DNA from 2 places in the Mesorhizobium sp. 2RAF21 genome. Region 1 is predicted to be linked to the other one. Evidence: predicted binding sites of a transcription regulator. Region 1 holds the regulator's gene; the other holds the start of a gene.
What was found. The regulator PhoB, encoded in region 1, activates phosphate uptake and scavenging genes when phosphate is short. The targets are predictions, from matches to a motif close to TGTCATNNANCTGTCAT.
Positions count from the first base shown of each region.

Region 2: the regulator PhoB is predicted to act here: its motif matches at 11,236-11,252, upstream of AB4136_RS15400 (acetoacetate decarboxylase).

Region 1 covers NZ_JBFRGM010000013.1:65,352-80,001, reverse strand. Annotated here, with positions in the region: gene AB4136_RS21640 (substrate-binding domain-containing protein) at 1-728, shown strand, start outside; gene pstC (phosphate ABC transporter permease subunit PstC) at 824-2,281, shown strand; gene pstA (phosphate ABC transporter permease PstA) at 2,278-3,594, shown strand; gene pstB (phosphate ABC transporter ATP-binding protein PstB) at 3,609-4,433, shown strand; gene phoU (phosphate signaling complex protein PhoU) at 4,472-5,179, shown strand; gene phoB (phosphate regulon transcriptional regulator PhoB) at 5,198-5,887, shown strand; gene AB4136_RS21610 (ROK family protein) at 5,890-7,140, opposite strand; gene xylF (D-xylose ABC transporter substrate-binding protein) at 7,483-8,523, shown strand; gene AB4136_RS21600 (sugar ABC transporter permease) at 8,660-9,976, shown strand; gene AB4136_RS21595 (ATP-binding cassette domain-containing protein) at 9,992-10,780, shown strand; gene AB4136_RS21590 (CHASE domain-containing protein) at 10,901-12,526, shown strand; gene AB4136_RS21585 (YMGG-like glycine zipper-containing protein) at 12,600-12,848, opposite strand; gene AB4136_RS21580 (sensor histidine kinase) at 13,292-14,338, opposite strand; gene AB4136_RS21575 (DUF1328 domain-containing protein) at 14,460-14,624, opposite strand.
Region 2 covers NZ_JBFRGM010000008.1:254,615-269,264, forward strand. Annotated here, with positions in the region: gene AB4136_RS15345 (dihydrodipicolinate synthase family protein) at 250-1,212, opposite strand; gene AB4136_RS15350 (GntR family transcriptional regulator) at 1,331-2,035, opposite strand; gene AB4136_RS15355 (FkbM family methyltransferase) at 2,196-3,206, opposite strand; gene AB4136_RS15360 (ArsR/SmtB family transcription factor) at 3,497-3,835, shown strand; gene AB4136_RS15365 (SRPBCC family protein) at 3,896-4,363, shown strand; gene AB4136_RS15370 (sugar ABC transporter substrate-binding protein) at 4,641-5,525, shown strand; gene AB4136_RS15375 (sugar ABC transporter ATP-binding protein) at 5,579-7,144, shown strand; gene AB4136_RS15380 (ABC transporter permease) at 7,131-8,129, shown strand; gene AB4136_RS15385 (LacI family DNA-binding transcriptional regulator) at 8,173-9,165, shown strand; gene AB4136_RS15390 (MerR family transcriptional regulator) at 9,299-10,237, shown strand; gene AB4136_RS15395 (3-hydroxybutyrate dehydrogenase) at 10,325-11,113, opposite strand; gene AB4136_RS15400 (acetoacetate decarboxylase) at 11,316-12,065, shown strand; gene AB4136_RS15405 (patatin-like phospholipase family protein) at 12,094-13,254, shown strand; gene AB4136_RS15410 (CorA family divalent cation transporter) at 13,275-14,300, opposite strand; gene AB4136_RS15415 (inorganic phosphate transporter) at 14,379-14,650, opposite strand, start outside.

The sequences.
Region 1 (14,650 bases):
GCGTGAAGGAAATCCAGGAAGTGAAGATCGGCTATGACGGCATCGTCTTCGCAACCGACGCCAAGGGTCCGGATTGGGCGCTGGTTCCGGCCGACATCTACAAGGCCTTGGCCGCCAAGATCGTCGTCGACGGCAAGCTGGTCGACAATCCGAACACCAAGTGGAACCAGGTCAACGCGAAGCTGCCGGCGTGGGATATTGCTGCCTACATTCCGGGTGAAAAGCACGGCACGCGCGAAGTCTTCGAGACCAAGCTGCTCGACGCCGGTTGCGACAAGGCAGCTCTGAAGGCTGCTGGCGTGACCGATGAAAAGGAAATCGGCAAGACCTGCATCGCCATCCGCAAGGACGGCAAGGCTATCGACATCGACGGCGACTACACCGAGACGCTCGCCCGCATCGACTCCAACAAGACCGGCGTCGGCGTATTCGGCCTGGCCTTCTACGAGAACAACGCCGACAAGCTGAAGGTGGCCACCGTTTCCGGCATCACGCCGTCGACCGAGACCATCGCCAAGGGTGAATATCCGGTGTCGCGTCCGCTGTTCTTCTACGTGAAGAAGGCGCATCTCGGCGTCGTTCCCGGCCTCAAGGAATATGTCGACTTCTTCCTGACCGACCAGATGATCGGCCCGGACAGCCCGCTGGCAGAGTATGGTCTGGTTTCGGCTCCGGAAGCCGAGCGCAAGGGCCAGCGCGAAGCCTTCGACGCTGGAAAGACGATGTAATTTTCCTGCTGCCGGGGCGTGGACTTAAGTTCGCGCCCCGGTCATTGCAGTCGGACCCGGTCCGGCTGTTTCCGTGACCTTTCAGAGGCCGCTCCATGTCATCCATGCTCGTCTTGGCAATCGTCGTCGCGATCGGAATTGGCGCCTTCATCATCGCAAGGCAGAGAGCGGCAGCCCAGGATGACGGCAAGGTCAAGCCGCATTCGCGAGCCCACTATCATGGCTGGTGGGCATTCCTGCTCGCAACGTTGCCGGCCGCCCTGTTTCTGGCGCTTTGGGTTATAGGCTCGTCCGTCTATCTCAATAGCCATCTGCATGCGCAGATGCCGGCGCAGACCGGTGTTGCCAGCGAACCCCTGGCCGTCAGCCTGACCAAGAGCCTCGCCAACGGCTTGCGCAAGCTGGACCCGCAACAGGTCGCATCGCTGCCGGCGACTTTCGCCGAACTGCGACCTTCGCTTGCCGCTAAGGGCGTTGCCCTGGCCACCGATACGCAAGACTACATGATCTCGATCGCGGCCGCGGCCAACAAGGTCCAGGATACGCTGGGACTGGTTGGCGCCGTTGCCACCGTTGCGCTGTCGCTCGCGGGTGCCGCCTATGGGATCTCGCAGGTCATGCCGCGGGCTCGAGCCCGCAACAATGTCGAGCGGCTGATGCTTTGGGGTCTGCTCGGCGCGTCCACCATCGCCATCCTGACCACGATCGGCATCGTGCTGTCGATGCTGTTCCAGACGCTGAATTTCTTCCATCGGGTTCCGCTTTCGAATTTCTTCTTTGGCACGGTGTGGGATCCACGCTTCGCCGCCGCCGGTGCTGTTGGCTCCGAGGGGCAATTTGGCCTGATCCCGCTGTTGGCTGGTACGCTCTATATTGCTTTCGTCGCGTTGCTGGTGGCGGTGCCGATCGGTCTTATGTCGGCTGTCTACATGGCCGAATACGCTTCGCCGCGTGTGCGCGCCGCGGTCAAGCCGTCGCTCGAGTTGCTGGCCGGCATCCCGACCATCGTCTACGGCATCTTCGCGCTCGTCACGCTCGGACCATTCCTGCGTGATTTGAGCGCCGCTCTCGCCGGCGGTACGTCCTTTATCCAGGCGCAATCGATCCTGACCGCCGGCCTCGTCATGGGTGTCATGCTGATCCCGGTTGTGTCTTCGCTCTCCGACGACATCATCACGGCGGTGCCGCGTGCCATGCGCGACGGCTCGCTGGGTCTTGGCGCGACGCGCTCGGAAACGATCAAGCGGGTCATCCTGCCGGCGGCGCTGCCGGGCATCGTCGGCGCAATCCTGCTCACCGCCTCGCGCGCCATCGGCGAAACCATGATCGTCGTGCTTGCCGCCGGTGTGGCCGCCAATCTGACGCTCAATCCGTTCGAGGCGATGACCACCATCACGGTCAAGATCGTCAACCAGTTGACCGGTGACCTCGAATTCAATTCACCGCAGACGCTGGTTGCCTTCGCGCTCGGCATCACGCTGTTCGCGCTGACGCTGGTGATGAACATCGTCGCCCTTTACATCGTCCGCAAATACCGGGAGCAGTACGAATGACCGACGTCACCTTGGATACGGTCGCCGCCTCGGTTCCCCAGGCACGTCGCGACATCGGCCTCAAGAAACGTTATGCCGCTGAGCGCCGCTTCCGCCTCTACGGTGTGTTGGCGATCCTCGTCGGCCTGGCCTTCCTGGCGGTCATGCTGGTTTCGATCGTGGGCAAGGGCTACACCTCGTTCTGGCAAACGACGATCACCCTGCCGATTACCTTCGACGAGAAGGTCATCGACCCCGACAACAAACGGGCATCGGATCCAGACGTGCTGGTCACGGCCAATTATCCGGTCTTGGCGCAACGCGCCCTGATGGAGAAGCTCGGCATTGATCCGAAGAACAAGCCGATGGCGGCGAAGCTGAAAGGCTTTCTGTCGGAAGGCGCTCGCGTTCAGCTGCGAAACGTCGCCGTTTCCGATCCGGCGGTGATCGGCACGACGCGCAACGTCGAGATCCTTGCCGCCGCCAACCTCGACTCGGCTTTCAAAGGCCAGATCGATTTGAGCGTTCCGGAAGATCGCCGCAAGGTTTCCGACCAGCAGGTCGAATGGATGAACAAGCTCAAGGCCGAAGGCGCAATGGCCGAGCATTTCAACACCGGTCTGTTTACCTTCGGCGCCTCCAGCCGTCCGGAAACGTCGGGTCTCGGTGTCGCGATCATCGGTTCGTTCTACATGATGGTGATCGTGTTGCTGCTTGCGCTGCCCATTGGCGTCGCCGCTTCGATCTACCTCGAAGAATTCGCCAAGAAGGGCCGTTTCACCGATCTGATCGAGGTGAACATCAATAATCTGGCCGCGGTGCCGTCGATCGTTTTCGGCCTTCTAGGCCTCGCTGTCTTCGTCAATTTCCTCGGCATGCCGCGTTCTGCCGCCTTCGTCGGTGGCCTGGTGCTGACGCTAATGACGTTGCCTACCATCATCATCGCCACGCGCGCTGCTCTCGCTGCCGTGCCGCCCTCAATCCGCTCGGCTGCTCTCGGTCTTGGCGCCTCGAAGATGCAGATGGTTTTCCAGCACGTCCTGCCTTTGGCTGCGCCGGGCATCCTCACCGGTACCATCATCGGCCTGGCACGCGCGCTGGGTGAGACGGCTCCGCTGCTGCTGATCGGCATGGTGGCTTTCGTGGCCGATTATCCGACGACGCCATTCGATCCGGCGACGGCGCTGCCGGTGCAGATCTATATGTGGGCCAATGAGGCCGAGCGCGCCTTCGTGGAACGCATGTCGGGCGCCATCATCATCCTTCTGGTCTTCTTGATGGCCATGAACATCACCGCGATCGTGCTCCGGCGTCGCTTCGAACGGCGCTGGTAGAAAGGGAGCCTGATATGAATATCATGACGGAAAAGACCCTCGAACAGGCAGTGAGCAGCCAGATGAGCGCCCAGACCAATGAGATGATCAAGATGCGTGGTGACAAGGTCACCGTGCACTATGGCGAGAAGCAAGCGCTGTTCGACGTCAATCTGGACATCCGCCAGAACCAGGTGACGGCGCTCATCGGCCCGTCCGGTTGCGGCAAGTCGACCTTCCTGCGCTGCCTCAACCGCATGAACGACACGATCGATTCCGCCAAGGTTGGCGGCAAGATCACGCTGGACCAGGAAGACATCTACGATCCCAAGATCGACGTAGTCGAACTTCGCGCCCGCGTCGGCATGGTGTTCCAGAAGCCCAATCCGTTCCCGAAGTCGATCTACGAGAATGTCGCCTATGGTCCGCGCATCCATGGGCTTGCCAAGAGCAAGGCCGACATGGATCGGATTGTTGAGTCCAGTCTGCAAAAGGCGGCGATCTGGAATGAGGTGAAGGACCGCCTGCACGAACCGGGTACGGGCCTTTCCGGCGGTCAGCAGCAGCGCCTGTGCATCGCGCGTGCAATTGCCGTGTCGCCGGAAGTCATTCTGATGGATGAGCCCTGCTCGGCTCTCGATCCGATCGCAACCGCCAAGGTCGAGGAATTGATCGACGAACTGCGGCAGAACTACACGATCGTCATCGTTACGCACTCGATGCAGCAGGCGGCACGCGTGTCGCAACGCACCGCCATGTTCCATCTCGGCTATCTGGTCGAGGAGGGGGCTACCGACAAGATGTTCACCAACCCTGACGACAAGCGCACGCAGGATTACATCACCGGCCGTTTCGGCTGAGCCGACGAGCGCGGCAGACGACAAGCGAGGACAGGATCATGGGTGAACATACCGTCGCGTCGTTCGATGAGGAACTCGGACAGATCAGCAAGCTTGTCCGCGATATGGGCGACCTTGCGGGATCGATGGTCGAGAGCTCGACCAAGGCGTTGCTGAAATCGGACAATGGATTGGCGCAGCGCGTCGTGTCCGACGATGCCATCATGGATGCGCGCCAACGCGAACTGGACAACCGTGCGATCACGCTGATCGCCAAGCGGCAGCCGATGGCGCAGGACCTTCGTGCCGTCATCGGCGCCATCCGCATGGCGGGCGATTTCGAACGCATCGGCGACCTTGCCAAGAACATCGCCAAGCGGGTTGGCGCGGTCGGGCAGAGCGGGACGCCGCGCGAATTTTCGCATTCCATCGATGCCATGGCGCAGCTCGTACTCGTCCAGGTCGACGGGGTGATCGAGAAATATGCGGCGGCTGATCCGCAGGGGCTTGCTCAGCTGAGGGCCGACGATGAACGGATCGACGTAAAATACACTTCCGTCTTCCGCGAATTGCTGACCTACATGATGGAAGATCCGCGCAACATCACGCCGTGTACGCATTTGCTGTTCTGCGCCAAGAATCTGGAACGCATCGGCGATCACGTCACCAATATCGCCGAAAATGCCTACTACGTGCTGACGGGCGAGCAGTTGCCGCCCAATCGGCCGAAGTTCGACGAGACGGCCGCAGCCGTCCCGGCCGCGTAGCAAAAGGACGACGGCAAGATGATCGCGCCGCGTGTCATGGTGGTGGAGGACGAGGAGCCGTTGGGCGTTCTCCTCCGCTACAATCTGGAATCCGAGGGCTACCAGGTCGAGGTGGTGGCGAGAGGCGACGAGGCGGAAATCCGGCTCCAAGAGAATGTTCCAGATCTTCTGGTGCTCGATTGGATGGTTCCGGCCGTATCCGGTATCGAATTGTGTCGTCGGCTCAGGATGCGCCCCGAAACCGAACGTCTGCCGATCATCATGCTGACGGCGCGAGGCGAGGAAAGCGACCGTGTGCGTGGGCTTTCCACGGGAGCGGACGATTATCTGGTCAAGCCGTTCTCGATGCCGGAGTTCATGGCGCGGGTGAAGGCGTTGCTGCGCCGGGCCAAGCCTGAGGTGCTATCCTCGGTGCTCAAGGTGGGCGACATCGTGCTCGACCGCGAGTCGCACCGGGTTTACCGCAAGAAGAGTGAAATCCGGCTCGGGCCGACGGAATTCCGCCTGCTGGAATTCATGATGCGCCATCCCGGTCGCGTTTTCTCGCGCAGCCAGTTGCTCGACAATGTGTGGGGCGAGACCATCTACATCGACGAACGCACGGTGGATGTGCATGTCGGGCGGCTGCGCAAGGCGGTCAACAACGGTCGCATGCCGGATGTCATCCGCACCATCCGCGGATCCGGTTACGCTATCCGCGAGGACTGAGCCTAGCCTTCGCCGCCTTGTGGCGGCGGGGGCATGGTTGCCATCGGACCGCCCAGTGCGAAGATTTCCTGGTCGATGAAGGTCAGTGCGCGCATGGCGCACCCTTCCCGGATCAGCATTTGCTCGTTCGGCTCCGTGTCGAAGGAAATCGAAGCGGAATGCTGGCCGCCGGCGGTCTGGGCAATCGCTTCCCGCAGTGCCGGCTCGATCAGGTCGAAGGCCGTCGCGCCGATACCGACGAACGTCACCGGGGCGGGGTCGATGACGGCAAACAGGGACCCCAGACCGTAGCCCAGCGCCTCACCGGCGCATCGATAGGCGTCGCGTTCGGGGCCTGCTGTCATGCGTGCCTTATCAGCTAGCGCCTGCATCTCGTTATCAGGGATGTCGGCAGCCGGTTCCGCGTTTTCGTCGATGCCATTGGCGCTTCGCCAGATCGCATAGTTACCGGCATAGGCCTCGACGCAGCCGTGCCGGCCGCAGCGGCACAGCGCGCCTTTCGGGCGATGGATCATGTGGCCGAACTCGCCGCCGGACGAATGTGTGCCGATGAACAATTCGCCGTTGAGCACGATACCCATGCCGATACCGTGCGAGAGCAGGACGGCGATGAAGTCGTCACGATAACGGTCGGTACCGCGCCAGCGCAACGCAACGGCCATCATGTTGCAGTCGTTCTCGACGATGACAGGAATGCCGAACGCCTCTTCGAGGATATCTGCGAACGGAATATTGCCGTGAGGCGTTATTGGCGTCCAAAGCATGGCACGCGCATGGGAATCGGCAGTGCCCTGGACAGCGAAGGCAATACGCAGCACGCGTCGCCCAATCGTGGTTTCGTCTTCGAGGCGCTGCCGCACGATCGTGACACATTCCTCGATCAGGGCTTCCCGCGGCAGGGTCAGGGTGTCCAGCCTGCGGGCATCCTGGGCCAAAACGCGCCCGGCATAGTCGGTGACCGTCGCGGTCAAGAGGTTGAGCGATAGGATCACCGTGATCACCGCCGCAGCGTCCGCGGCAAGTTCCAGCCCGACCTGCGGGCGGCCACGTTTCGCGGCGGTCGATTCACTGCGTCCTTCCATCAGGACGCCCTCGGCGATCAAGTCGGAAGAGATTGCGGAAATGGTCGAGTGGCTGAGACCGGTTATCGTGGTGATTTCGGTGCGTGAAGGCTGTTTGGAGCGGCGCACGGCGGAGATCACCATCGCGCGGTTCCTGCGGCGCAAGTCATCGTGCCGGATTCCGACGGTCATGTCCTTGCCGTTCCTTCCTCCGCCAGCCCTTCGTGAATTCGAGGCTGTTTGCGCACAAGTCCCGCAAGGCATCGGGAAGCGTGCATTCTGTCCATAGGTCGCAGCGCAGGCGAATGCAAAATCCGTTTCGATTTTGGTGTCCTGCCACCAACCTCCTCCACAGATAGTGGCAGAAGCCCGTTCCCGCGTCACTATTATTTCGAGGCACGAAATAAATAAAACTGGATTGTTGAAACCGGTTGACAGAAGAGCCTGCCGCTGCAATTATTTTTTCGAAGCTCGAAAAAAAGCTTCTCCAAGGGCAACGCATACCAGCGCGCCATTGGGCGCAGGGAGGAAACCATGAAAAAGTTCACAACCGCCATTCTGGCGGGTGTCGCCATGACGTTCGCGCTTACGGCCGTCGCCGAGGCGAAGGGCAAGGTTATCGGCGTGTCCTGGTCCAATTTCCAGGAAGAGCGCTGGAAGACCGACGAAGCGGCAATGAAGAAGGCGATCGAGGCAGCCGGCGACAAATATATCTCTGCCGATGCGCAATCGAACCCTGGCAAGCAGCTCACCGACGTGGAAAGCCTGATCGGCCAGGGTGCCAACGCCCTTATCATCCTGGCGCAGGACGCATCCGCTATTGGCCCGGCGGTGCAGAAGGCGGTCGACGAGGGAATTCCCGTCGTTGGATACGACCGATTGATCGAAAATAAGGACGCCTTCTACCTGACCTTCGACAACAAGGAAGTTGGGCGCTTGCAGGCCAAGGCGGTGTTCGCCGTCAAGCCGGAAGGCCATTACGTCTTCATCAAGGGCTCCAGTGCCGACCCGAACGCCGACTTCCTGTTCGCGGGTTCGATGGAAGTGCTGAAGGCTGCGATCGATGCCGGCAAGATCAAGAACGTTGGCGAAGCCTATACGGACGGTTGGCTGCCCGCCAATGCGCAGAAGAACATGGAGCAGTTTCTGACCGCCAACGACAACAAGGTCGATGCCGTCGTGGCCGCCAATGACGGCACTGCCGGCGGTGCCGTTGCCGCGCTTGCCGCTCAGGGCCTCGCCGGCTCGGTGCCGGTTTCCGGCCAGGATGGCGACCACGCCGCCTTGAACCGCATCGCGCTTGGCACGCAGACCGTTTCCGTGTGGAAGGACGCTCGCGAACTCGGCAAGAACGCCGCCGAGATCGCCTCGCAACTCGCCGACGGCAAGAAGATGGGCGACATCGCCGGAGCCAAGGACTTCACGACCCCGGCGGGCAATACCGTCAAGTCGCTGTTCCTGACGCCGGTGGCCATCACCAAGGACAATCTCAACGTCGTCATTGACGCCGGCTGGGTTTCCAAGGACGTTGTCTGCCAGGGCGCCAAGGCAGGCTCGGTGAAGGCCTGTAACTGAAGCTGAGCTTCGCTTGGGTTGAAACCGCGGCTCTCGAGCCGCGGTTTTCTCAAAAACTCCGTTTCAAAGCCGAGAAGACCGGTTTCGCGACTTGACGCTCCATCGCCGCCGCTCGGCGCATGGATGGGAGGATATCATGACCGATACGACCTCGAATGCGCCGGTCGATCGCGCCCGTGCAGCCGAATTGACGGCCGTTGGGCGTTTTCTCAAGGCAACCGAACTCGACACTCGCATGCTTGGCATGGTGGCGGCGCTGCTTGTCATCTGGGTCGGGCTACACCTTCTGTCGGGCGGTCTGTTCCTCACGCCGCGTAATCTGTGGAACCTCTCGGTACAGACGTCGTCGGTCGCCATCATGGCGACCGGCATGGTGTTGGTTATCGTCATGCGCAACATCGATCTGTCGGTGGGCTCTGTCGAAGGCGTGGTCGGCATGATCATGGGCGTTGCCCAGGCCGAATTCCTGATCAGGGTCATGGGCATGCAGCTTGGCAATCCGTGGCTGTGGGTCGTTGCGCTGGCCATAGGCGTCGTCCTTGGCCTCGTTATCGGTGCCCTGCAAGGCTTCATCATAGCCTATCTGGAAGTGCCTGCTTTCATCGTCACCTTGGGCGGGCTGTTGATTTGGCGGGGTGCTGCCTGGTGGATCACCAGCGGTCGCACCGTTGCGCCGCTCGACGCGACCTTTCAATTGATGGGCGGTGGCCCGGCCGGTTCGATCGGCGCGACGTGGAGCTGGATACTCGGCCTTGTGGCCTGTGCGGGCGTGATCGCCATGCTTCTCAACGGCCGTGTGCAACGCCAGCGCTTCAAGTTTCCTTTGCGGCCTGTCTGGGCCGAGATTTTCCTGGGCGTGATGACCTGCGTTGCCATTCTTGGCGCGGTCAAGGTCGCCAATTCTTACCCCTGGCCTGCCGGCGTTGTCAGCAAATACGCTGCGGCCAATAACATTCCGATACCCGAAGGCGGCCTGTTCATCGCGCATGGCATCGCCATTCCCGTGCTGATGGCGGTGGCTGTCGGGCTCATCATGACCTTCGTCACCAACCGTACCCGGTTTGGTCGCTACGTCTTTGCCATCGGCGGCAATCCGGAGGCAGCCAATCTTGCCGGCATCAACACCCGCTGGGTTACGATGAAGGTATTCATGATCATGGGTGTGCTGGCGGCAATCGCCGCGGCGATCTCGTCGGCCAGGCTTAATGCGGCGACCAATTCGCTTGGCACGCTGGACGAACTGCTGGTTATCGCGGCCGCCGTGATCGGTGGCACCTCGCTGGCTGGCGGCTCGGGCACCGTGGTCGGCGCGATGCTGGGTGCGTTGCTGATGCAGTCGTTGCAGTCCGGCATGGTGCTTTTGGGTTTGGATACGCCGCTTCAGAATATCGTGGTCGGCCTCGTGCTGGTCGTCGCCGTTTGGCTCGACACCATGTATCGCAAGCGCGTCTAGGAAGGAGGCAGGATCATGGAACAGACCAGCACCCCTCTCGTCGAGATGAAGGACATCTCGATCGCCTTCGGTGGCATCCGCGCCGTGGATGGCGCTTCCTGCGACCTCTATCCGGGCGAGGTGGTGGCGCTTCTCGGCCACAATGGCGCCGGCAAGTCGACCTTCATCAAAATCCTGTCCGGCGCCTACAAGCGCGACGCGGGCCAGATTTTCATCAATGGGGAGGAGGCGACGATCTCCAATCCACGCGATGCCAAGAAATATGGGATCGAGACGATCTACCAGACGCTGGCTTTGGCCGACAATGTGGATGCAGCAGCCAACCTGTTCCTGGGCCGCGAGGTGATGACCAAATACGGCACGCTTGACGACGTCGCCATGGAGGCGGAAGCGCGCAAGGTGATGGGGCGCCTCAATCCGCGCTTCCAGCGCTTCAAGGAACCGGTCGTCAAGCTGTCGGGAGGCCAGCGCCAGTCGGTGGCAATCGCGCGCGCCATCCTGTTCAACGCGCGCATCCTGATCATGGACGAACCGACCGCGGCGCTCGGTCCGCAGGAGACGGCGCAAGTCGGCGAACTGGTGAAGCAGTTGAAGGCCGACGGGCTTGGCATCTTTTTGATCAGCCATGACATCCAGGACGTGTTCGAGCTCGCCGATCGTGTCTGCGTGATGAAGAATGGCCAGGTTGTGGGGACGGCACGGACAAAGGATGTCACCAAGGACGAGGTGCTCGGCATGATCATCCTTGGCAAATGTCCGCCCGGTGCCATTCCAGGCCCAGGTGCAATCAGGGAAGCTGCCTGACGCGCTCAGCCGCGTTTACCAATCACGTGATCGATACCAGGCTAAGAAAGCATACCGCTTTCGGACGAGGCCTTCGTGGGCTAAAAGATTCGCGGGGGCTTTTGCGGGCTAGCTGCGGAATTGAGAAAATTTTTCCCGACGATAGCATTCGTTGCCGTCGCCCTGGCCAGCCTTGTTCTGGCTGGCTTTGCCTATTTTGCGGCACGCGAGGCGGCACGGATAAAATTCGAGGCAGCGGCGGACGATGCGGTCGGACGCATCGAAAGCCGGCTTGACCTGCACACATCGTTGTTGCGGGCGACCGAGGCGTTTTTCAGTGCTCGCACCGGTGGCGTCTCGCGCGCGGAATTCGACAAATTCTATCAGACACTCGATGTCGACGGAAATTTCGCGGGCCTGCTCAGCCTTGGCTACCTCAAGTTGATTAGACCAGGCGGCGAAGCTGCCGCCAGGGACGAAATCCGAAGCAATTACGGTATCGACCCGGCCTTCCCGTTGGCCGACGGGCTGGAATGGCACGCGCCGATCACGTTGATTGAGCCCCACGATGGGGAAAGCCAGCGCTATCTCGGCTACGACGTGGCCATTGACTCGGTGTCGCGCGCCGCGATGGAACAGGCGATGGCGGATGGTGCCCTTCATGCAAGTGGCCGGCGCATGCTGGACCCGCTCCCCGATGCGAAGGGCGAGGCGAAGTCGGCCGTTCCGGGTTTCGTGATCTTTGCGCGCTTGGGAGTGGGCGGCGTGCCTGCCGGCCAAGATGCGGTCGCGAAAACGAAGGGGTTTCTCTACGCGGCCTTCCGTGCGCGCGATCTGTTTGAGGTGGCGCTCGGCAAAGCGCCGCAGCTGCCGGTCAATCTCGAGGTCTACGACCAGTCCATCGATCTGGGCAATCTGCTGTACCGCTCGGAAATTTCGCCCGTACACGGTTACGGTCTCAAGACGATGCGCATGATCGAGGTGGCCGGCCGGCCATGGGCCGTCGTGCTGCGGCCGACTGCCGCCTTCACCGAGCCATCCTCGCCTTTCGTGCCAGTGGTGCTCGGGCTGTTCGGCTTGCTGCTTGCGGGCACCATCGCAATGATCGCCCGCTACCAGGAACGTGCCTTCGACGCGGCCACACGGCTGCATGAGACCACCGAGAAGAGCCTGATGGAGAAGGATCTGATGCTGCAGGAGATGCGGCACCGGATCAAGAACTCCATCGCCCGGGTGCTGGCTATCGCCCGTCAGACGGCGGCGCATTCCGCCGATCTGAAGGAGTTTTCGAGTTCGTTTTCCGCCAGGCTGCAATCGATGGCTGCCTCGCAGGATATGTTGACGCGCTCGCGCCGCCAGCAGGCCGATCTGGGCGATCTGCTGCGCATCGAGCTCGGTCAGGTTTTCGGCAAGGATCTGCCGGACGGGCTGCTTTCAGGCCCGCAAGTGTTGCTCGATGAGACGACGACCCAGGCGCTCGGCCTGACCTTTCACGAGCTTGCTACCAATGCCCTGAAATATGGGGAGGCCGGCAGCTCGGTCGGCGCGCTTAGGGTCGATTGGTCCGTGGACGGGCAAGGGCGCGAGAGAATGCTGGCGCTCAACTGGATCGAGGCTGGCAAGCTCAATCTGGAGGCACCGGCCAAGACGGGCTTCGGCACCAAGCTGATCGACATGAACATCACCCGCGAGTTGCGGGGCACGATCGAGCGCGAGTTTCGCGAAGACGGGTTACAGGTGAAAATCCGGATTCCGCACTCGAACTGAGGTTGCGAGCGGACAGGTGTCAAAAACAAAAGAGGCCGGCAAGCCGGCCTCTTTCGATTTCGTGCCGTGCAGATCAGTTGCAGCGGCGGGTGTAAATGCGCCCGGTGTCCGGATTGCGGTACTGGCAATAACCATTGCGCAGGTTGCGAACCAGCAGACCCGAGCCGGCGCCGACAGCAGCGCCAATAGCCGCGCCCTTCCAGCCACCCACCGCGCCGCCGATCAGCGCGCCGGCGGCGGTACCCACCGACACGTCCTGCTCGGTCGTGGTACATGCGCTAAGCGCGAGCACGCCCGCCAGAGCCAAAATAGTCTTACGCATCAATTTACTCCTCTCGCTTGAAGTCCTCGCGTCGCCGCGTGTTATCCACTTCCAAGCGGTTGTTTAGCATGGGTATATGGATATTGTCTGCCCCCCTCGATTGCCCCGCCTTTTGGCAGGTTTTTTCGAGGCGGCTGGCGAACTGATCCGCTCTACGGCATCAGGATATCAACTGGCAATCAGTATGGCGAGCGGGACCAGAAGGATCGCCCCGCAAGCAACCAACGCAACCGCAAGTCGGTGCCGATGGATTGGTTTCCTCTCCGCCGAACTCGGCTGATCTTCGAAATTGCCCAGCGAAAGGCGAGCTGCGCGCTCCAAGCCCTGCATGTCGGCGGTCACGGCACCAATTCCCCCATGTTGCGCGTCTGCCCGGATCCCAAGGACGCCGGCAAAGTATCGAAAATCATGGTGAATATGACGTTAACCACGATCGTGCGCGTTCAATCCGCGGCGAAATTGCCCGCCGGGACGACGAGTTGATATTCGATACGGTCGTCGGAAATTTCGAAGGTGGCCATGCCATCGAGGGCGCTGGGCACCACGCGTTCCAGCGCCACCGAGCCGAAGCGCTTCTGATCGAGCGGTTTCTTGCAGACGGGGTACCGTTCGCTCCAATGCAACCACAGCCCTGGTGCGCCTTCGCCCGGTTCCACCAAGCCAGCTTTCACTTCAACAGTGCCATAGGCTTGCGACAGGGCACCGTAGCTCATCGAATTGACCGTCAATTCGTGCACGGCAAGGCCGATGTGAAGAGCAGCGTTGGGATTGAGGAAAGGATCGACGCCATCGAAATTCAGGCCGCGTGCCGGATCGGCGCCATAACGCTCCATCTGGCCCTCGATCAACTCGCGCAACCGCGCACCGCGCCAGTTGGATGACGTCACCAGATCCTGCGAAGAGGCAAGCGACTGCAGCCTTCCGCGGAAGCGGGTCAGGAAGTCGCCGATATCGACCGAGTAGCGGCCGGTCTGGCTGGCGATGCTTTGAATTATGGCGAGCAGGTTCTTGGAGCGATGACTGACCTCACGCAGCAACGTCTTCAACGTCTGTTCGCGGCGTTTCTGCTCGGTGATTTCCACCCAAGTCGAGACAACGCCCTGGATGGTGCCGTTCTCGTCCCGGTCTGCGTCGATCCAGATGTCGAACCAGCGGACGCCCTCCTCATGTGGAAGGCCGACCTCGATGCGCTGCGATTCTCCGGTTCCGAGTACGTGCCGCTGCGCGGCTTCGATCCGCTCGGCCTGGGCGGGTGGAAGGCCGCCGCCCTTCTTCTTCGGCGCCAGCGGCGCCAGGATGTTTCGGGTCCAGATCTTGTTCAGGGTTCGATCGTGGTACGCCACATAGATGCCGGTATGCCGGACCGCCAGACCGAAGGCTCGCCGGATCTGTGCATCGCAGCCAGGCGGCAGGTCGTCCTGACCGACATCCGACACAACGGCCAGATCCGGAACCGTGGTCTTCAGCTTTTCCTTGGCGGACAGGCTCATCTGGCGCCCTGTCTTTCCGCTGAAGCGTCGACACCGAGACGCCAGCCCGACCAGCGGGTCATTCCATCGAAAACCGCTTTATGGCGACTTCCAAATTCGGCAGGCTGTGTGCCGCGGGGTGTCATGCTCGTTTGAAGATGCCGGCGAGCAGAGAAATGACGAGGAAAGCCAGGAAGATGAAGAACAAGATCTTGGCCAGACCCGCCGACGCCCCGGCTATGCCGCCGAAACCAAGTGCGCCGGCTACGATCGCAACGACCAAGAACACCAGCGCCCAGTATAGCATAAACCGACTCCTTCGATTGATACGGC
Region 2 (14,650 bases), on a different contig from region 1:
TTCAAATAAACGGAGGTACAGGCAGCAACGCAGCAGCCAACCAGTTTGCGCCATGCCTTTGCGACACACGCCAATGCCGGCGTCGAAAGCATCGCGCCCGGCCTTGCCGAAATCAACCAGCAAGCCTTCTGAAACGAAAAGCCGCCGCTACCTGGAAACGGCGACCGCCGCCGCAGCGCTCACAATTGCGCGTCGGCCAGGAAAAAGCCCGCGAAACGCGAGCTTTTTCGTCGTTCGGCAAATCCGGGATCAGCCCTTGTACTTCTGCACAGCGCCGGGGAGCTTGCTCCATTCGCCATACCAGCTGTTGAACAGCTTGAACTGCGCCTCGCAATAGCCGCGCTGGCTGTCGGTCAGGGCGTCGGTCTCGTTGAAGTGGAGCGTGTATTCCTTGTCACCCTTCAGCACCATCATGTGCTTGAAGTAGAGGACGAGGTCCGGGCCTTCGTCGAAGGACGACAGCACGGCCAGCGCCTGCTCCAGTTCCAGCGCCCGCTGGCGCGCATCGACCTCGCCGGCGGCGGCGGCCTGTGACAGGTTGCAGAGATGGATCACTTCCTTCGGCAGCACATTGCCGATGCCGGTGATGGCACCCGTCGCGCCGCAATTGACGAAACCGTGGAAGACGGCCGTGTCGACGCCGATCATCAGCGACACGCCATCGTCGCGGCTGGTGATGTTCTCGGCCGCATAACGCATGTCGGCATTACCGCCGAATTCCTTGAAGCCGACGAGGTTCTTATGTTCAGCGCGCAGCGCGAAGAACAGGTCGGCGCGGGTGGCGAAACCGTAATAGGGGCTGTTGTAGATGACAGCCGGCAGATCGGGGGCCGCCGACAGGATCGCCTTGAAATGCGCCTTCTGGGCAGTCAGCGACGGACCGCGCGACAGCACGCGCGGGATGACCATCAGGCCGTGGGCGCCGACCTTCTGGGCATGCGCAGCATGGGCAACCGCCGAGGCGCTGTTGATGGCGCCGGTGCCGACGATGACCGGCACGCCGGCCTTCACCAGGCGCTCCACGCCCTCCATGCGCTCTGCGTCGGTCAGCAGCGGCCAGTCGCCCATGGAGCCGCAATAGACGACCGCCGACATGCCCTGCGCGATCAGTTCCTTGCCCTTGCGCACCAGCGCATCGAAATCGGGGCTGCGGTCTGCCTTGCACGGGGTCATCAGCGCGGGGATTACGCCGGAGAAAATCTTGGCCTTCATGTCAAACTCCTCTGGGCTTGTCGGGTCGGGGCGGATCGCGACGCCATGGCGCGGCTCACGCTCTCGACACTCAATATACACGTTGCATTTTATTTGTCGACAAGAAATCGACAAATGGTCAGAGCGCTATGTCCAGCCGCTCGCCACGGGTGAAAAGCTTCTGGATCTGATGCACGATCTGCTCGCCATGCGCCTTGCCCAGACGATCCGCTGCCTCGACGTCGCGGGCGGCGATGACGGCGATCATGTCCTCGTGCTCGTCGACGAAACGCTGCGGCAGGCGGTCGTCATAGGACTGGTAATAGAGTCTGAGGATGCGCCGCCCCTCATCGAGCAGCCGGTTGAACAGGCTGGTGAAGTAAGGATTGCGCCCGGCCTCCGAAATCGCCGAATGCAGCGCCGCATTGGTGGCGATCATCGCCAGCGCGTCCTGCGCCTCAACGGCGGCGGCGAATTCGACCTGCAGCGCGCGGATCGTCTCAAGGTCTTCGGCCCGGTGATGCTCGGCCGCCAGCCGCGTGGTGACGCGGTACATCAGCACCAGCGCGTCGAAATAGGTGTGCATGTTCAGGAAGTCGATGTTCGACACCATGGTCGAGCGGTTGGGCAGCGTGTCGATCAGCCCCTCTCCCGACAGCCGCACCAGCGCCTCGCGGATCGGCGTACGCGACATCTTGAAACGCTCGGCCAATTGCACTTCGTCGATCGGGCTTCCCGGCGGCAGCACCAGATCGAGGATCTCGTCGCGCAAAAGGTCGTAGACCATTTTGACGCCGGAGCCGCGCTTGCGCTCGGGGGCGGAATTGGAGTCGGCATCGGTCATCTGGCAATCCTCTTGTCGACAAGAGAAATACGTCCCGTCGCCAGATGGATCAACAAGTTCCGGAGTTATCCCCGCCATCCGGATGCGGGACACAGCGATATCCCGCCGACGGACCGTCGGCACGCAGGAGGCTGGGCTAGAGAATGCGAGGCCGGAACGGTTATTCCGGCGACCCGTCGACCAGTCGTTCCAGCCGCTCGATCCAGAACGGGCTGTTGGTGGCGACCATGTCGTAGCCGAAGCGACGCGATTTCTTGATCGCCGCAAGCTGCGTCGGCGAAGTGATTTCCTGGCGCCGGCCCCGGCCCAGCCAGAAGACGCGCAGCTTCAGCACGTCCAGCGCATGGCGCGTGGTGGCGTGATCGAGATCGGACCCATGATCCTCGTAGACGAAGACGGTATCGCCGGCGAGCAGCCGCGCCGCGCCGGAAAAAGCCGCGATCTCCACGCCCTCGACGTCGAGCTTGACGATGAACTTGTCCAGCCCCGCGAACTGCGGCAGCGCCGCGATATCGTCGAGGCTGATCGTGTCGCATTCGAGGATCGGCCTGGAGCCGTCGGCGGGATCGACCGTCGTACGCGCTTCGTGCTTGGCGCCGAAAATGCGCACATGCTGACCGCTGGTTGCGCCGATCGCCCTGTTGAGCACGCTGAACCGGCTGTCGTTCAGGACCCGGTTGTCTTCCAGCACCCTGAACGTGTCCGGCGCCGCCTCCACCGCGACCGCTGCCTTGCCGCCGGCCTCGGGACCGCTCGCCAGGATCGACCAGTAGCCATAATTGGCACCGCCGTCGACGAAGCCGTAGTCGATGTCGCGCGCCGCCTCCAGGAGCACGACGGTGGAGTGCTCGTAGGAGTACCCCGGCAGCAGCAGGATCGACCAATAGGCATCGCAATAAGGAACACGCATCAGCGCCCCGGGCGCCAGGCTGAAAATCATCGGCCGGCGACTGGGCAGCAGCGTGCGCACCGTGCGCGCCACGTAGGAAAAGCCAAACTGGCGCAGGGGCATGAGCACCCGCATCGCCAGCCGCAGCGTGGTCAGCGCTATGCCCTCGCGCAGGCCGGCGCCGCTGATGCGCCCGCTTCGCGCGTCGATGACGATGTCTTTTGCAGAAGGCTTCAGCATGCGCGGTTCAATATCCGAGATCGCCTCCAAATACGATGTCATCTGCCCACCCCAAGGCTTTCCCTGAACGCAGCCCTTGCCACCCTTCGCCCATAAACCATGTTTGCCGCCGTTTCGCTCGGAAACCAATCATTAACCTTACCGGCTGGGCCTGACGGCGCTTAAGCCTCGAAAATTGCCTGCCGTTACAGACCGGGCACCCCGCGCACGCGCGCTCTGGAGCGCTGACATGAGATGAAAATTCTCATCTCCCCCGCACGCATCGCGGTCGCTTGACAATCGAATTTTTCTTCCTATTTTACCGATTAGCTAATTAGCCAATCGGAAAAATAATGGACCAACTCAGCCTCGCCTTCCATGCGCTCGCCGATCCGACACGCAGGGCCATCCTGATGCGGTTGGCCAAGAGCGATGCCACCGTCAACGAATTGGCGGAGCCGTTCGACCTTCGGCTGCCGACCATCTCGAAGCACCTGAAAGTGCTTCAGCAGGCCTCGCTGGTTTCGCAGACCCGCGAGGCGCAGCGCCGCCACTGTCACCTTGAGAGTGGGGCGCTGAAAGAAGTCGCCGAGTGGGTATGGAATTGCCGCACCCACTGGGAAGCAAGCTTCGATCGCCTCGACGCTTTCCTGAACGACATCGAAGCGGCGACCAAGGCCAGCAAGAATTAGCGCCGGCACCGGTCGAACTAACTCAACCTATTGTTTTTATTTGTGAGTGGAGAAGTAATCATGTCCAAAACCACCTTTACCGCCGAGCCGGGCAAGCAGGAAATTGTCCTGACGCGAACATTCAACGCGCCGCGCGAGCGTATCTTTGCCGTTTTCACCGACCCGCAAGCGATCCCGAACTGGTGGGGTCCCGCCTGGCTGACGACGACGATCGACAAGTTCGAACCGAGGCAGGGCGGCATCTGGCGTTTCGTGCAGCGCGACAAGCAAGGCAACGAATACGGCTTCCATGGCGTGCATCATGAAGCCACCGCCCCTTCGCGCATCGTGCGCACCTTCGAATTCGAGGGCATGCCCGGCCATGTGCTGCTCGAGACCGTCACCTTCGAGGAAGTCGGCGGCAGCACCAGGGTCGTGGCGCAGTCGGTATTCCAGTCGGTCGAAGCGCGCGACGGCATGGTGCAGTCAGGAGCCGAAGCCGGCGCGGTCGAGAGCTGGGATCGCTTGGAAGCCCTGCTTTCAGCCTGATCGCATTGCAAAACCTGAATGGGAAAAACCGCCGGCCACTCCGGCGGTTTTTTCTTTGCCGGCGGCGAATGCTCTCCAGGCCCCGGCTGATCGCAGAGGCCTGCGAAGCCAGAAGTGCCCGCGCGGCCTGGCCCTCGCGAACGCTTGACAGTTCCGTTGAAAACCTGCGATGAAACGTTTCATCGTGCCTGGGAGGAAACGGCGCGATGACAAAGTGGAGGAAGTTATGAAGTTCGGAAAGATTATCGCCGCCGGCGTTCTGGCGGCCTCTCTAGCCATGCCCGCAGCCAGCTTCGCCGCCGACAAGCCCGTGGTTGGCCTGGTCATGAAATCGCTCGCCAACGAGTTCTTCAAGAACATGCTGGAAGGCGCCAAGGCCCATGAAGCCAAGCGTGGCGACTACAAGCTGAAGGCCGTCGGCATGCAGTCCGAGACCGACATCGAGACCCAGATCAACGCCGTCGAAAGCTTCATCACCGAAAAGGTCAACGCCATCGTCATCGCGCCGGCCGATTCCCGCGCGCTGGTGCCGCCGCTGAAGCGGGCCATGGAAGCCGGCATCACCGTCGTCAACTTCGACGTGGCGCTGGACGAAAAGGCCAAGAAAGAGGCCGGCGTCGAACTCGCCTTCGTCGGCCCGGACAACCGCGCCGGCGCCAAGATGGCCGGCGAAGCGCTGGCCAAGAAGCTCGGCGAAGGCGGCAAGGTCGTCATCATCGAGGGCAATCCCGGCGCCGACAACGCCGCTCAGCGCAAGCTCGGCTTCGAGGACGCGATCAAGGACGGCAAGCTGAAGCTGCTCGATTCCCGTACCGCCCATTGGGAGACGGAAGAAGCGAACTCCGTCTTCGCCAACATGCTCACCGCCCATCCCGATATCCAGGGCGTGATGGCGGCCAACGATTCCATGGCAGTCGGCGTCGTCAAGGCGATCGAGGCCGCCGGCAAGACCGGCAAGATCGAAGTCATCGGCTTCGACAACATCCCGGCCGTGCAGCCGCTGCTCAAGGAAAAGAAGATGCTGGCCACGGTCGACCAGTTCGGCCAGCAGATGGCGGCCAACGCCATCGACAAGGCGCTCGGCGTTCTGGCCGTCGGCGCCCCGCTCAAGGGCTGGGTCAAGACCGACATCAAGCTCGTCACCTCGGACGACGTGAAGTAACCTCACGATCGGCGGTCACGCCAACAGGCGCGGCCGCCTCGACGGAACGACCCATGGCAAATGTAACGCAGAATGCCGCACGCGCGGCAACGGCCGACATGCATCCCATCCTGGAGCTTTCGGACGTCCGCAAGCGCTTCGGCGGCGTCGTCGCCCTGAACGGCGTCTCCTTCACGCTACGGCCCGGCGAAGTCCATGCGCTGGTCGGCGAGAATGGCGCCGGCAAGTCGACGCTGATCAAGATCCTGTGCGGCATCGTCAAGCGCGACGCCGGTTCGATCACCTTGGACGGCACCGCCTACGAGCCGCATTCGCCGGCCGACGCCAAGGCACATGGCATCCAGGTCGTGCACCAGGAGTTCAATCTCCTTCCCTACCTCTCGATCGCGGAAAACATCTGCTTCGAGGACATTCCGCGCCGGCGTTTCGGCATTGTCGACTACCCCGAGGTCTACGCCAGGGCCCGGCAGGCGCTGGCGCGCATCGGCCTCGACGACATCGATGTGCGCCGGCCGGTGGAAACGCTCGGCGTCGCCCACCGCCAGCTGGTCGAAATCGCCCGCGCGCTGATGGGCGAAAGCCGCATCCTCATCCTCGACGAGCCGACCGCGACGCTGACCGCGCGCGAGACCGAACGGCTTTTCACCATTGTCGACGGCCTGCGCGCCAAGGGCGTGGCCATCGTCTTCGTGTCGCACCATCTCAGCGAGGTCTTCGCCAATTGCGACCGCGTCACCGTGTTGCGCAACGGCGAGTCGGTGATGACTTCCGACATTGCCGACACCTCGCCCGAAAAGCTTGTCAGTTCGATGGTCGGTCGCCAACTGGCCGCGCAAATGGCCGCGACGCGTGAGCTGGACCGCGGCGGCGGCGTGGCGCTGGCCTTGAAGAACCTGCGCCATCCCGCCTCCCCCAATCCTGACGGCATTTCGCTCGACCTGCATTATGGCGAGATCCTCGGCATCGCGGGCCTCGTCGGCGCCGGTCGCACCGAATTGCTGCGCTCCATCTTCGCCGCCGACCTGCCTATGTCCGGGACACTGGAACGCGACGGCCGGCAGCGCCGCTATGGCAGCCCGAAAGCCGCGATCCGCGACGGCATCGGCTTCCTGACCGAGGACCGCAAGGAAGAAGGCCTGATCCTGGCCATGCCCATCGCCGCCAATGTCAGCCTCGCCAATCTGCGCAAGGTCTCGCATGCCGGCCTGCTCGACAGGGTGGCCGAGGCACGGATGACCGAAAATCTCGGCAAGGAGATCAAGCTCAAATACGGCAAGGCTTCCGATGCCGCCTCGACACTGTCGGGCGGCAACCAGCAGAAGGTAGTTTTGGCCAAATGGCTGGCCAACGACCCGAAGATCCTGCTGCTCGACGAACCGACACGCGGTGTCGACGTCGGTGCCAAGGCGGAGATCTACGCCCTGCTACGCGGCCTTGCCGAGAAGGGGCTCGCCTTGCTCGTCGTCTCCTCGGAACTGCCGGAACTCATCACGCTCTGCGACCGCATCCTGGTCATGTCGAAACACCGCATCGTCGGCGAGGTTCTGCGTCCGGATTTCTCCGAAGAACGCATCCTCGGCTTCGCCTACAAGGACGAGAACAATCATGGACGCCACTGACTTCGGCCGCCCGGCCTCAAGCGGTCTCGCCACCACGACCAAGACCGTGTTGCGCGAAGCCGGCATCGGCATCGCGCTCATCCTCTTGATCGTGGTGTTCTCGCTGGGAACGGACCATTTCCTGACGGCTTCGAACGTCACCAACATCTTGACCCAGGTGACCATCAATCTGGTGCTGTCGATCGGCATGACCTTCGTCATCCTGATCGGCGGCATCGATCTGTCCGTAGGGTCGGTGCTGGCCTTCGCCGCCGTCGTCGCCGGCACGGTGATGACCCTGCCCGGCCTCGATCCCACGCTTGCCGTGGTGCTGGCAACGATCAGCTCCATCGCCGCGGGCATCGTCTTCGGGGTGCTGAACGGCCTGATCAGCGCCTGGTGGAGCATCCCGTCCTTCATCGTCACCCTGGGCACGCTGAACATCGCGCGCGGCGCGGCCCTTCAGGTCACCGGCGCCTCGACCATCTATTCCTTCCCGGCCGGCTTCAACGCCTTCGGCTCGCAGACAATCTACGGCGTGCCGGTGCTGTTCCTGATCGCGCTTGTCCTGGTCGCGGTCGGCTGGTTCGTGCTGACCCGCACGGTGTTCGGCCGTGTTCTCTACGGCATCGGCAACAATGAGGAAGCGACCCGGCTCGCCGGCCACAACGTCTTTTTCTACAAGGTCGCCGCCTTCACCATTTGCGGCGCCGCCGTCGGCATCGGCGCCATCATCTATATGGCGCGGCTCAACATCGCGAGCCCGATCATCGGCATCGGCTTCGAGCTCAACGCCATCGCCGCCGTCATCATCGGCGGTACCAGCCTGAGCGGTGGCCGCGGCTCGATCATCGGCACCCTGCTCGGCGCCTGCATCATCGGCGTGCTGGCCAACGGTCTCATCCTGCTCGGCCTCAGCGACTTCATGCGGCAGATGATCACCGGTTTCGTCATTATCCTCGCAGTCATCCTTGACAAATATCGCGAAAGGCTAACCAAGGCCTGAGGCAGCGCGGCATGGATCGCCGCAACATCCGGGGCATAGCAGCGTGGTCAACATCAAGGACGTCGCCCGGCGGGCGGGGGTTTCGGTCGGAACGGTCTCGCGCGTCATGGCCAGGAACGAGACGGTCGGCGCTGCCCTGCGCGAAAAGGTCGAGGCGACGATCCGCGAGATGAACTTCAAGCCGAACCATGTCGCGCGCGGCCTGCGCCGCCGCCGCACCGACATGATCGGCCTGGTGATCCCCGACATCACCAACCCCTTCTTCGCCGAACTCGCCAAGCATGTCGAAGCTGTCGCCTTCCATGCCGGCCTTTCGGTGCTGTTGTCGATCACCAATGACGATCCCAAGATCGAGGTGGCGCAGATCGAAAGCCTTTTGAAGAGCCGCCCCACCGGCCTGATCGTGGTGCCAATCCAGTCCGGCCAGTCGCAGAGCTGGCGCGGCGACACCGCCACAGTCGTCGTCGACAGGAGACTACAAGGACACGGCCTGCTTTCCGTCGACCATCATGGCGGCGCGGCGCTGGCGGCCGAACATCTGATCGGCCTCGGCCATCGCCACATCGCCTACATAGCCGGACCGGCCGACGCACCGGTTTCCAGGGCGCGCCGGGCGGGCTTCGTCGAGCATCTCGAGGCCGCCGGCATCAAGCCCGAGATCATCGAAGGCCATTTCGACTATGTCTCAGGCGAAGCGCTCGGCCGCCAGTTGCTCGACCGGGCGCCAGCGAAGCGGCCAACCGCCATCGCCACCGCCAACGACCAGCAGGCGATCGGCCTGCTGCGCGCCGCCTCCGATCTCGGCATCAAGGTGCCGGACGAGCTTTCCGTCATCGGCTTCGACGACATTCCGCTGGCCGGGCTGATCACGCCGCGCCTGACCACCATCGGTCAGCCGGTGGAGGACATCGCCAAACGCGCCGTCGCCGCGGCAATCGCCGGCAGCGGCGTTGCTGCCGGAGAAGACGAACTGCTCTCCGGCGTGCTTGTCGTGCGCAATTCCACGGCACCCGTCGGTCGGCGCGAAGCTGTATAAGCGGGTCTGGCCACCGCAGGACCGTCGCGAGCCCGACCTTCGCGGCCGGCTCGCGCACCGCGCGGAACATGGGCGAAAAAAGCCTCGCCGGCACGGTTGACCCTCCACTTGGTGGAGACGTTAGGACGGTCCCATGAGCGAGAAAATGCACACGATCGGCGAACTTTCGCGGCTGAGCGGCATCTCGGTGCGGCGCATCCGCTTCTATTCCGACAAGGGGCTGCTGCCGCCGTCCACCCGCACCGTCAGCAACTATCGCATCTACAGCGATACCGATGTCGCGCGCCTCGACCTGATCAGGGCCTTGCGGGAGGCCGGCGTCAGCCTGGCCGCCATCCGCAAGCTCCTGTCCCGGCGGCTCGAACTGAAAGATGTCCTGGCCATGCGCCTTGATGCCCTGGAAGTCGAAATCGCCTCCCGTCGCCGGGTCGCCGCCGTGTTGCGTGCCACGCTCAGGATCACGGAACCAACCGCAACCGACCTGAGGAGACTTTGGACGATGACGACCCTGTCCCAAAACCAGATGCGCACCATGATGGAGCGTTTCTACGACAAGGTGGGCACGAGCGCCGAGATGGGCGAAGGCTGGAAGCGCCAGATGATCGATGCCGCCATGCCCGAGCTGCCCGACGAGCCGACGTCCCGGCAGATCGACGCCTGGAACGAGATCAGCGCCATGATCGGCGACGAGAGCTTCGTTTCCGAGATACAGGCCGAGACGGCCGCTATGTGGAACGGTGAGTTCGACCCGGGCGCCTATGCCGAGGCTGCCAACGCCATTCTGGCCAGGGTGAAGGCCGCTATCGCCGCGGGCGTAGCCCCGATCTCGCCGGAGGGCGAAACGATCGCGCGCGAATGGCTGGACCGATCGGCGAAGGCAATGCGCAGGCAGCCGGACCGGGCCTATCTGGAATGGCATCTCGGCCAATACCGCAAGCATCATGCCCGCTCGACCCGGTATCAGGAACTGCTTGCCATATTGCGCGGTGAGGAACCCGGCCAAGGGCCCGGCAACGAGTGGCAATGGATCAACGAGGCGATGACACCGCTGCTGGCGACGGCGCAAAACTGACTTCGACGCCCCGAACAAAAACGAATGCCCGGCGCATGTCTCGCGGACGCGCCGGGCATTCCAGGGAGATATCAGGCGAAACCCGGCCTACTGCGCCGTCCAGCCGCCATCGATCGGCAGCGTCGTGCCGGTGATCTGCTTGGCCGCGTCCGAGCACAGGAACAGCGCCAGCGCCGCGATCTCGTCCACCGTCACGAACTCCTTCGTCGGCTGGGCCGCCAGCAGAACGTCGTGCTTGACCTGTTCCTCGGTCATGTTGCGGGCCTTCATCGTGTCGGGGATCTGCTTTTCGACCAGCGGCGTCCAGACATAACCGGGCGCGATCGCATTGGCCGTCACCCCGTCCTGCGCGGCCTCCAGCGCCACCGTCTTGGTCAGGCCGGCAATACCGTGCTTGGCCGAGACATAGGCCGACTTGAAGGGCGACGCTACCAGCGCATGCGCCGAAGCGGTGTTGATGATGCGCCCCCATTTGCGCGCCTTCATGCCCGGAAGCGCGGCCTTGATGGCGTAGAAGGCGGCGAGCAGGTTGATGCGGATGATCGCTTCCCACTTGTCGTCGGGAAACTCCTCGATCGGCGCGACATGCTGGATGCCGGCATTGTTGACCAGGATATCGAGGCTGCCGAATGCCTGTTCGGCCTCGTGCACCATGGCGGTCACTTCCGGGCCATTCATCATGTTGGCGTTGGAATAGCGGCACTTGACGCCGAAATCGGCTTCGATGCCGGCACGTTCCCTCTCGATCGCATCGGCATCGCCAAGTCCGTTGATGGTGACATTGGCGCCTTCGGCGGCGAAGGCCCTGGCGATGGCAAGGCCGATGCCGCTGGTCGAACCGGTAACAAGCGCGTTCTTCGAAGTCAGGGAGCCCATGATGATCTCTCGGCTGGCGTTTGCGATGGCATTCTAATTAGGTGCATTGCAGCAAGTTTCCATCACAATCATGTGTCGGTCTTCGTTCGGAACCAACAAACAGCTGAAATCGTTCATCGACCCGACACAAGACCGTCATGCTGCCATGCAACATGACAGGTGTTGTTTCCGATATGACATTCGTCAATCCTGAGGTGACAGCTTGGAAATCGCCGACGTCGTGAAGCGCGCCTATGCCATGCCGCTCACCAATCCCTCGTTCCCGCCCGGCCCCTATCGCTTCTTCGACCGCGAATATGTCATCATCACTTACCGCACCACGCGCGAGGCGTTGGAGGCGGTCGTGCCGGCGCCGCTCGAGATCGACGGCGATCCGCTGGTGAAATACGAATTCATCCGCATGCCGGACTCGACCGGCTTCGGCGACTATACCGAGAGCGGCCAGGTCATTCCGGTCCGTTTCGACGGCCAGCACGGTGTCTACGTCCATTCCATGTATCTGGACGACGACGCGCCGATCGCCGGCGGCCGCGAATTGTGGGGGTTTCCGAAGAAACTCGCCAATCCCAAGATCGTCAATGAGGGCGAGGTCGTCGTCGGCACGCTGCACTACGGCTCGGTGCTCTGCGCCACCGGCACGATGGGTTACAAGCATCGCGCCGCCGACCAGGACCAGGTCATGGCGGCGCTGACCGCGCCGAACTTTCTCGTCAAGATCATCCCGCATGTCGACGGCACGCCGCGCATCTGCGAACTGGTGCGCTACCACCTCACCGACATCACGCTGAAGGAAGCTTGGGCGGGTCCCGCCGCGCTCGACCTGCGGCCGCATGTGATGGCCGATGTCGCTCGCCTGCCGGTGCTGGAAGTGGTGTCGGCGCTGCATTTCACCGCCGATCTCACGCTCGGCCTCGGCGAGGTCGTGTACGACTATCTCGCCGGCACACGCTGACCATCCCCTTTCTTTGCCGGAGTTGACCGTGCTGGACCGCTACAGAGCCAAGGCGAACGTCGCCACCATTCAGGAAATCGCCTCGCAATACGACCGGGTCGCGCTGGTGCTGCAAGGCGGCGGCGCGCTCGGCGCCTATCAGGCCGGCGTCTATCAGGCGCTGTCGGAGGCCGGCTGCGAGCCGGCTTGGCTATCGGGGGTCTCCATCGGCGCCATCAATGCGTCCATCATCGCGGGCAACGAGCCGAGCCGGCGCCTGCAGCGGCTGGAGCAGTTCTGGCAGACGATTTCCGGCCGCAAGATCTGGGCCTACACGCCAGAAGGCGACATCTATCGCGACATCCGCAACCGCACCAGTTCGTGGATGACGATGACCATGGGCCAGCCCGGCTTCTTCAAACCGCGCTTCCCCAATCCATGGCTGGAGCAGTCCGGGGCCGAAGGCGCCACCAGCTTCTACGACACGGCCGAATTGAAGGACACGCTGGAGCGGCTGATCGACTTTGACGTGCTCAACGACGGCCGCAAGCGTCTGAGCGTCGGCGCCGTCAATGTGCGCACCGGCAATTTCGTCTATTTCGACACCGACAAGGTCCGTATCGGGCCCGAACACATCATGGCCTCGGGTGCGCTGCCGCCCGCCTTCCCGGCGGTGCGTATCGAGGGTGAATATTACTGGGACGGCGGCATCGTCTCCAACACGCCGCTGCAATATCTGCTCGACCAGGAAGAAGACCGCAGCTCGCTGGTGTTTCAGGTCGACCTGTTCTCAGCGCGCGGCGCGCTGCCGCGCGGCATGGCCGACGTGTTGTCGCGCCACAAGGACATCATGTATTCCAGCCGTACGCGCCAGAACACCGACAATTTCAAGCGCATCCACGATCTGAAGATGCAGCTTCTCGAAGCGCTGAAGCGCGTGCCGGCGGAGTTGCGCTCGGCCGACGAAGAACAGCTGATCGCCGATTATTCCGACGCCGGCGTCGTCAACATCATCCACCTCATCTACCAGCACAAGGGTTATGAGGGGCACGCCAAGGACTATGAGTTCTCAGGCACCTCGATGCGCGAGCATTGGGACATGGGCCTGGAGGACACGCAGCGCACCTTGCGCCATCAGCAATGGCTGACCCCGCCGACCAATGCCGAAGGCGTCGCCATCCATGACCTGCATCGCGAAGACCCGACTTAGGGTGACCTCACGCTCGGCAGTCAGAAACGCAGGCTGATGCCGGCGCGGCGCAGCAGCCAGTAGAAAAGCCCGGTCGCACCGATAACCAGCGCAACGGCCCAGATGAAGCCGCTGTCGCCATGGGTGAACGGCAGGCCGGCCGTATTCATGCCGAAAACGCCGACCACCAGCGTGCCCGGCAGCAACAAGGCGCTCATCACCGCCATCGCCTTCAGGCTGCGGTTGGATTCGTCCGCCAGCTCCGCCGCCATCTCCTCCTGCAGCAAACGCGCCCGGTCGTTGATCATGACGATTTCGCGGTCGAGCCGTTCCAGCCGCGCGGCCAGGCGCTGCAATCCGGCATGCGCGGTCTCCGATAGTTTCCAGTCCTCGCGGTCCTCATCCTCGAACAGCGCGACCATGCCGGCCACCGGCCGGTGCAGCGACACCGCCAGCCGCCGCAATTCCTTGAGACGGCGGCGCTCGTCGCTCAGCCGTTCGGTGACCAGATTATCCTCGACCTCGTCGAGCTTTTTTGTCGCTTCGACCAGCCGCAACCCTGTGTTCTTGCAGAAAGTCGTGACGATGGCCTCGAACAGCTCGAAGGCCGTCGCCGGCGCGAAGCCGCCGGCAAGCGAGCGCCGCACCTTGTCCACCGCCTCCAGCGGATGGCGCCTGCCGGTGACCAGCAGACGTTCGGTCACGGCGAAATGCAGCCGGCCGATCGTGCTGGACGGTCGTTCTATGTCCTTGTGCATGTCGGCCGCGATGCCGTGCATCATGCCGTCTTCATGCCCAAGGACCAGACTGTCGTCATGCCCTTCCAGGATCGCGCGCGCCGTCAGCGGAAGTGCGCAGCGGTGGGCAACCCAGCCATGCGCGCGCTGGTCGACCAGGTCGACATGCACCCACACCCAGCCATCCTCGGCAGCAAGAGCCGCGTCGATCTCCTGCGGGTGAAGCTCAGCGGCTGGTTGCCCGGGAAGTCCACGATAGGCGCAGATCAGGCCCGGCACCTGCTCCGCATCGCCTGTTCCCAGAAGGTTCAAACGCAAGGTTTCATTCATTGGCGTCACCGAGCCTTGTTCGGCAGAAGCCGGCGCGACCCGCGCGCCGGCTTCCTTTTGTGAGAAAAGAACCCGCCCTCAAAACAGCTTGCGCATCACCACGAACAGCCCGAAGGCGAGCGCGATCGAGGCTGGCAAGGTCAGCACCCAGGCGAGCAGCATGTTGCGCACGGTCGACCACTGCAGGCCCGAACCGTTTGCCGCCATCGTGCCGGCAACGCCCGACGACAGCACATGCGTGGTCGACACCGGCAGGCCGAACGCGTCGGCGGCGCCGATCGTGCCCATGGCGACGAGTTCGGCGGCGGCACCCTGGCCATAGGTCAGATGCGTCTTTCCGATCTTCTCGC